DNA from 2 places in the Thiothrix litoralis genome. Region 1 is predicted to be linked to the other one. Evidence: predicted binding sites of a transcription regulator. Region 1 holds the regulator's gene; the other holds the start of a gene.
What was found. Region 1 encodes FNR, which switches genes on or off when oxygen is low (the NO sensors DNR and NnrR bind a similar motif). Its sites were predicted from a motif close to TTGATNTANATCAA; they were not measured.

Region 1 (3,838 bases):
CTCATCCAGCATTGCTTGCCCCAGCGGCAGCAGCAGCAGCAGCAGCAGCACCTCGACCATTATCTGCGCGATTGGCATCAAACGTACCAAAGACAGCCTCCTGGCATTCGAGGCCACACGCACAGAAGGCGATGACTTCAGTATTAATTATACATTGACGCAATGATCTATGGGTAAACGGATTTATTGCGCTTTACGACGCTGGAACTTGCGATAACGCCGCCACACCCACCACACCGGCCCCGACAACGCATACGACAGGAAAACCCCGAACAACACCTTGGGCGGATCAATCGTGGTCAAAGCAAACCCCAGCACCATCACCAGAACGGCCAAAAACGGTACGCGGTTTCGCAGGTCAACATCCTTGAAACTGTAGAAACTGATATTGCTGACCATCAACAGACCCACTGCCAAGGTGAGAATCAAGGCAGGTATTTGTACATTACCACCGGCCACTTCCATATCGTGGAAGACCCACACCATCCCCACCATCACGGCGGCGGCAGCAGGGCTTGGCAAGCCCACGAAAAAGCGCTTGTCCACTTTGCCAATCTGGGTATTGAAACGCGCCAAGCGCAACGCCGCGCACGCCACGTATACAAACGCCGCCAGCCAGCCAGCCTTGCCCCAAGCAACGCCAGCCGATTGCAAATGCACCAATGCCCACTGGTACATCACCAAACCCGGCGCAACGCCAAAGGAAATCAAATCAGCCAGACTGTCGTATTGCGCACCGAATTCGGTTTGAGTATTGGTCATACGAGCAACCCGCCCATCCAGACCATCCAGAATCATGGCAATGAAAACTGCCACTGCTGCCGCTTCAAACTTGCCCTGCATGGCTGCGACCACAGCATAAAAACCGCCGAACATCGCGCCCGTGGTAAGTAGATTAGGTAATAGGTAAATGCCCTTACGTGGTGGGGCTTTGAGTTCCGGTTGTTGTTCTTCCACTTAAATTCATCCCGCTTACTGCTATAGGTATTCCGCACATAGTAGCCAGCATTAGGTGAAAGTGAAATGTGTTTCTGTAGAATCCGTTCGACAGCCTATTCTCCTATACTAATGAAAATAAACGTGTACAATCACAAGTCTAGGACGAATATGCTCACAGCAGTTTGATTTACATCAAAAAAACATACATTTAGGTGATTCGAGAGAGCCACATATGAAGACAGTTCCGTTACACAGCGCCAAAAAATCAGCCATCGCTTGCCACAATTGTAGCTTGAGTGACCTGTGCCTGCCGCGCGGCCTTAACCGTGACGAACTGGAATTGCTGGAAAACTCCATCAACAAAACAGTGAAAATCAAGAAAAAAGATTACCTGTTCCACCGTGACGACACCCAACAGGCCATCTTCGCTGTCAAAGCCGGGGCAATCAAAACATCCCTTTCTACCCCGGATGGTGAAGAACAAATCCTCGGTTTCTATCTGCCCGGCGACCTATTAGGGTTTGATGCGTTTGCCCGCGACCGCCATACCTGCGACGCCCAAGCGCTCGACGACACCCTAGTGTGTGAACTGAGCATGGATAACTTTCAGGACTTATGCGGCAAGCTCCCCATTATGCGCGGGCAAATGATGCGCCAGATCGGCACAGAAATTGAGCGTGAACAAATGCTGTTGTTGACGCTGGGGCAAATGCGTACCGAAGAACGTCTTGCCACCTTCTTATCCAGCCTGTCAGAACGTAACCAAGAACGCGGTTTCTCGCCTGCCGAGTTCAACCTGCCGATGGCACGCCACGACCTTGCCAACTACCTCGGCATGGCAGTCGAAACCCTCAGCCGCATGTTCTCCCGCTTGCAGGAAGAAAAAATCATTGCGGTACAACACCGCCTCGTCAAAATCGACGACATGAACCGCCTGAAACAACTGGCACATCACACCTGCCGCCCAGCGAGCGACGTGCTGTAGGGGCGTATTGCCATACGCCCTCCCTCAGCCTAAATTACCCGCGAGAAACGTTGTTGCACACCCTGTTTCCGCAAGCTGACATCAAACACCATGCAAATATTGCGGATCAGGAAACGGCCACGCGGCGTTACATCCAGCCCCGTATCCGTAAACCGCAATAGATCATCACCCGTCATGGTTCCCAACATCGCCAGCTCACGCTCAAAATAATCCGCAAACGCCAGCTTGAACAGTCGCTCAACCTGCGTGAAATCCAGCATAAAATGGCAAGCCAGTTGCTGAATAATAAAACGCCGCAACACATCATCATCATCCAGCGTCAAACCTTTGATCACCGGCAAATGCCCGGCATCAATGGCTGCGTAGTAATCATCCAGATTCTTGGCATTCTGGCTGTAAGATTCCGCCACACTGCTGATCGAACTCACCCCCATCGCCACCAAATCGCAATCCGCATGAGTGGTATAACCTTGGAAATTACGGTGCAAAGTCCCGTTACGCTGGGCAATCGCCAGCTCATCATCCGGCTTGGCAAAATGATCCATACCAATGTATTCGTAACCGGCTGACGTCAGGTGTTCCACCGCCAGTTGCATGATTTGCAGCTTGGTTTCGGGGGAAGGCAAGTCAACCTCGTTAATCCGCCGTTGCGGCTTGAACAGGTTCGGCATGTGCGCATAATTGAATACCGAAATACGGTCTGGCGACAGCGTAATAATCGTATCCAGCGTCTCGCGGAAGCTTTCAACACTCTGGAAAGGCAAACCGTAAATCAAATCCACGCTGATGGATTTCGCCCCCTGCGCCCGGCAAGCCTCAATAATCGCCAAGGTCTGCTCAATCGGCTGGATACGGTTAACCGCAGCCTGCACCCGCTCATTCACATCCTGCACGCCCAGACTGAAGCGATTAAAACCGATTTCACGCAACACCCCAATGGTTTCCGGTGTCACCGAACGCGGGTCAATCTCGATGGAATAATCGCCCTCATCGGTGATATGCAGGGAAAAATGTTCGCGGGTCTTTTCCATCAACGCCCGCATTTCATCGTGGTTGAGGAAGGTGGGTGTGCCACCACCCCAGTGCAACTGCTCTACGGTACGATCACGGTCATACAATTTCGCCTGCATCTCGATTTCACGGAACAGGTATTCCAGATATGTCACGGACTTGCTGTGGTCTTTGGTGACCACCTTGTTGCAAGCACAATAGAAACAAACGGTGTCGCAAAACGGGATATGAAAATACAGCGACAAGGGCAGCGGAATCGGGTCTTCGTTGCTCATGTAAGCGTGCGCCTTGTACTCGTCTTCAGTAAAAGGCCCAAATGCAACAGCCGTCGGATAAGACGTGTAACGCGGCCCCGCCGTATCATAACGACGAATCAACTCTGCATCGAACTGTACTGTACTCATACCAACCTCTTTATCTGCCCAAGCTCAGGCAGTATGCATAAATGCCGTATCCGATCACCAATTACAAGCACTTGAAACAAAACAGTAAACTAAATTGACTTGTATCAAGAAACCGAAAGTGGACACATTGTAAACCACATAGAAAACAGGTGTAATAACTCTCGAAGGTTGCTGAGACTGATGTTCGTTACCTCCTCGGCATCAGCAATTTTCAACGCTCTACATACCCTAAAGCACTTGGCTCTCCTCTTTGGAGAGCCTTCTTTTTGGTGGCTTGGTAAATTTACAGCCTTACGATACCGCTCGAAGTATCCACCAAGGAGAAAAATTCATGCTTGACTAAAGTCAATAGATTGCTGTTGCAAATAAGCCACAAATAAGGGAAGTATAGACTTGTTGACATATATCAAGTATATATTGTATAAATCGTGTAAATAATAAACAATATTAAAAAGTAATACCAAAACCGCTATATCGCCATAAATCGAAAAGGAAAAAA
Region 2 (3,838 bases), 460 kb from region 1:
CAGCCTGTTTGAAACCGCCATCGTGCAATGGGCACTGCTCAAAGCCAACGGCATGAACGAAGCCGCACAATTCAACACGGTGTACGACAGCCTCGTGAAAAACTTCCAGCGTTTGGTCACAGGCGAGGCAGACCCGCAAACGTTCGGCGACGCTTACAACTTCCAGAACATCCTGTTTTCCAGTATGCGCGACCTGCCGGAAGACGAACGCACCGTGCGCTTCCTGCAACAAATGGCGAATGATGCGGGTTTCCAGACCGATTTTTGCTACATGGACGAAGTGGGCTTTCTGGAACAAGAAGGCATTTTCAACCCTGCCGGAACGCGCTTCGACTACTGGTTCAAGCTCTACCCGTGGGAAGGCATTGCCCTGCAAACCGACGGCATCAACGGCATTCTGGATGACATCACCCGCAATACCGATACAGTAATCCTCAACCCGGCCTACACCCTGCTGTTCCAGAGCAAGGGCATTATGAAAGTGCTGTACGACTTGTTCCCGGATTCGCCCTACCTGCTGGAAACCCGCACCGAAGTCTTGCAAGGCAAAAAACAGGTCGCGAAAAAAATGTTCGGGCGCGAAGGTGCCAACACCGTCATTTACGACGCGGCTGGCAATATCCTCAAATCAATCCCCGGCGAATACGACCGCTACCGCACCATTTATCAAGCATTTGCCGACTACCCGCAAGATGCGCAAGGGCGCAGCTATCAAGCAGGCGTGTTCTTTGCGTGGGAAGCCTGTGGACTAGGCTTCCGACGCGGCGGCGAGATCCTCGACAACCTCAGTAAGTTTGTGGCGCATCGGGTGAGGTGAGGGGTAATCAGGATTTCTTGTCAGCACCCTCAACCTTGGCAGCATCGCCCTTACCAAACGGGTCGGGGCGCGGCGTATCATTGGTGGAAGGCGCCATCACCGGCAAAGTAATCTCTGGCTGCTTGCCCGTCAGCGTCTTCAAGAAAGCGACGATATTGGCCGTTTCCTCATCATTAAACTTCTTACCCAACTGGATTTGCCCCATGATATGCACCGCATCTTCCAGCGTTTTAGCCGCACCATCGTGGAAGTAAGGGTAAGTCATTTCCACATTGCGCAAGGTGGGCACTTTGAACTTGAAACGGTCGGCATCCTGCTTGCTCACAGCCACCAGACCCTCGGCCTTGTTGTCAGTCTTATACGGTTCCACCAAACCCATTTTCTGGAAGCTCGTACCACCGACTGCCGGGCCGTTATGACAAGCCACGCAGCCGCTGTCCTTGAACAGTTTGTAACCTGCCAGTTCCTTGTCATCCAATGCCTTGTCGTCGCCTTTCAACCATTGGTCAAATTTGGAATCCGGCGTCACCAGCGTTTCTTCAAACGCGGCAATAGCGTCAGTCACCATACCAATGTCAATGGCCTCTTTACCAAACACCGTTTTGAACTCTTCCTTATAGGCAGGAATCGAGTCGAGCACCTTGGTCGCCAATTCGTGGGTAAACGCCATTTCGCCGGGGTTGGCAATCGGGCCGCCCGCCTGTTCTTTCAAGTCTTTAGCACGACCATCCCAGAATTGTGCCACGTTCATGCTGGAGTTGAGGACGGTTGGAGAGTTGATCGGCCCTTGCTGCCACTTGTCACCAATCGAGGTTTGCAGGTTATCTGTACCACCCAGACTTAGGTTATGGCAGGAGTTACAGGAAATAAAACCAGACTTGGATAGACGTGGGTCAAAATACAGCTTTTTACCCAACTCGACCATTTTAGGGTCTTTAACGACTGCTGCTTCAATCGGCTTGATCGGCTCGTCCTTGACCGTCCCTTCCGCCCATACTGCCGTGGCAACGCTAAATGCCAACAACGAAATCATCAGTGCCTTCGCTTTCATGACTATCTCCTACTTTTTTATGAGTAAATCTTTGCAGGGGTCATGTTAATCCTAAGCACCTGCACCGACTTGATGCAGGTCAAGAAATTCAGTATGTTCTAATATACTTTTTAGCTCATCATGATCGGTTTTCTAGATCGTTTACTCATGCCGTAAGGCATCAATCGGATCGAGCCGCGCCGCCCGCTTCGCAGGCATATACCCAAACAGCACGCCTATCCCCGCCGAAAATACAAACGACAACAAGTTGATACCCACGTTAAAGGTATACGGCACATTCATCACCTGTGACAATGCCAGCGACGCCAGCGTTGCCAGCCCAACGCCCACCGCGCCACCGAGGGAAGACAGCACCACCGCTTCAATCAAAAATTGCAGCAATACTTCGCGTTCCAGCGCCCCAATCGCCAAGCGGATGCCGATCTCGCGGGTACGTTCGGTAACAGAAACCAGCATGATATTCATAATGCCAATCCCGCCCACCAGCAAGCTGACCGAGGCCACCGCAGCCAATAACATCGTCAGGATCTGGGTAGTACCCGACAAGGCTTCGGTAATCTGCCGGGTATCCAGCACGTTGAAATTATCGTCCTTGTCATCCCCCAAACGGCGACGTTCGCGTAGCAGGCTGGTCAATTCCTCCGTCACACGGGTAATGTCGTTTTCACTCTTGACCGACACCTGAATACTGGAAACGTTCTGGTTGCCCGCCAAGCGCCGCTGTACCGCCTTGATCGGCATAATGACCGAATCATCCTGATCGCGCCCCATCGACGCCTGCCCCTTGGAGGCTAGAATGCCAATGATTTCGCAGGAAAAATTATTGACGCGCAAGCTGTCACCTACCGGCTGTTGCGTACCAAACAACTCCTTGCGGATGGTTTCACCGATCAGGCACACGGTTTGCCCTGCCTTTTCTTCTGCATCCGTGAAAGTACGGCCTGCGGCAATTTTCCAGCTTCCGGCAATGAAAAAGTCGTTGGTCGTACCAGTCACACTGGTTGACCAGTTGTTAGACATGGATACCACGGTGGCACTCTTGCTCACCTCTGGCGCAACCGCTGCAAGGCCGGAAATCTGGTTGCGGATAGCCTCCACATCTTCCAGTGAAAAGGGCGGCGAACCACCGCCACCGCCCCCCGGTGGCCCCATCATGCGTTGCCCGTTACGGATTTGCAGCAAGTTACTGCCCAAACTAGCCACCTGATTTTTAACTGCCTGAGTCGCCCCATTACCCAGCGTTACCATGGTAATCACGGCAGAGACGCCAATCACAATCCCTAAAATCGTCAGAAACGAGCGCAACAAATTGCGGCGGACTTCGCGCAAGGCGAGTAAAAAGCTGCTCCATAACATCAGGCAACCCTCCTTTTGCTATCAATGGCACGGTTGCGGATGTCGCTGTCAATATTGCCGTCAACGAAGTGAATAATGCGTTTAGCGTATTCCGCCATGTCGGGTTCATGCGTCACCATTAACACCGTAATCCCCTTGTCTTCGTTGAGCGATGTAAGCAAGGCCATGATTTCATTGCTGGTTTTAGTATCGAGGTTGCCGGTTGGCTCATCCGCCAGCAAGATGGTCGGGTTGGTGACAATCGCCCGCGCAATCGCAACACGCTGCTGCTGCCCACCGGAGAGTTCCGCCGGAGTATGATGCCCCCAGCCTTCCAGCCCCACCTGTCGCAGGGCAGCTTCGGCGGCGGCATGGCGATCTAGACTGGATTCGCCCCGGTACAATAGCGGCAACTCCACGTTTTCCTGTGCGGAAGTCCGCGCCAACAGGTTAAACCCCTGAAACACGAACCCCAGATAATGCCGCCGTAACAGGGCGCGTTCGTTGCGTGACAATGCTTCCACATGCACGTCGGAAAACAGGTATTCCCCACCGGTAGGCACATCCAGACACCCCAGAATGTTCATGGCGGTGGACTTGCCGGAACCACTCGGCCCCATGATGGCAACAAAATC

Region 2: J9253_RS10945 (cytochrome-c peroxidase) is a predicted target of FNR. The motif match lies at 1,938-1,951, and genes of this name have one in related genera.

Annotation. Positions count from the first base shown of each region.
Region 1 is NZ_CP072801.1:1,810,103-1,813,940, forward strand. It holds gene J9253_RS21145 (hypothetical protein) at 1-78, opposite strand, end outside; gene pssA (CDP-diacylglycerol--serine O-phosphatidyltransferase) at 184-957, opposite strand; gene fnr (fumarate/nitrate reduction transcriptional regulator Fnr) at 1,172-1,924, shown strand; gene hemN (oxygen-independent coproporphyrinogen III oxidase) at 1,954-3,339, opposite strand.
Region 2 is NZ_CP072801.1:2,266,687-2,270,524, forward strand. It holds gene J9253_RS10940 (glutathionylspermidine synthase family protein) at 1-817, shown strand, start outside; gene J9253_RS10945 (cytochrome-c peroxidase) at 825-1,868, opposite strand; gene J9253_RS10950 (ABC transporter permease) at 2,010-3,224, opposite strand; gene J9253_RS10955 (ABC transporter ATP-binding protein) at 3,224-3,838, opposite strand, start outside.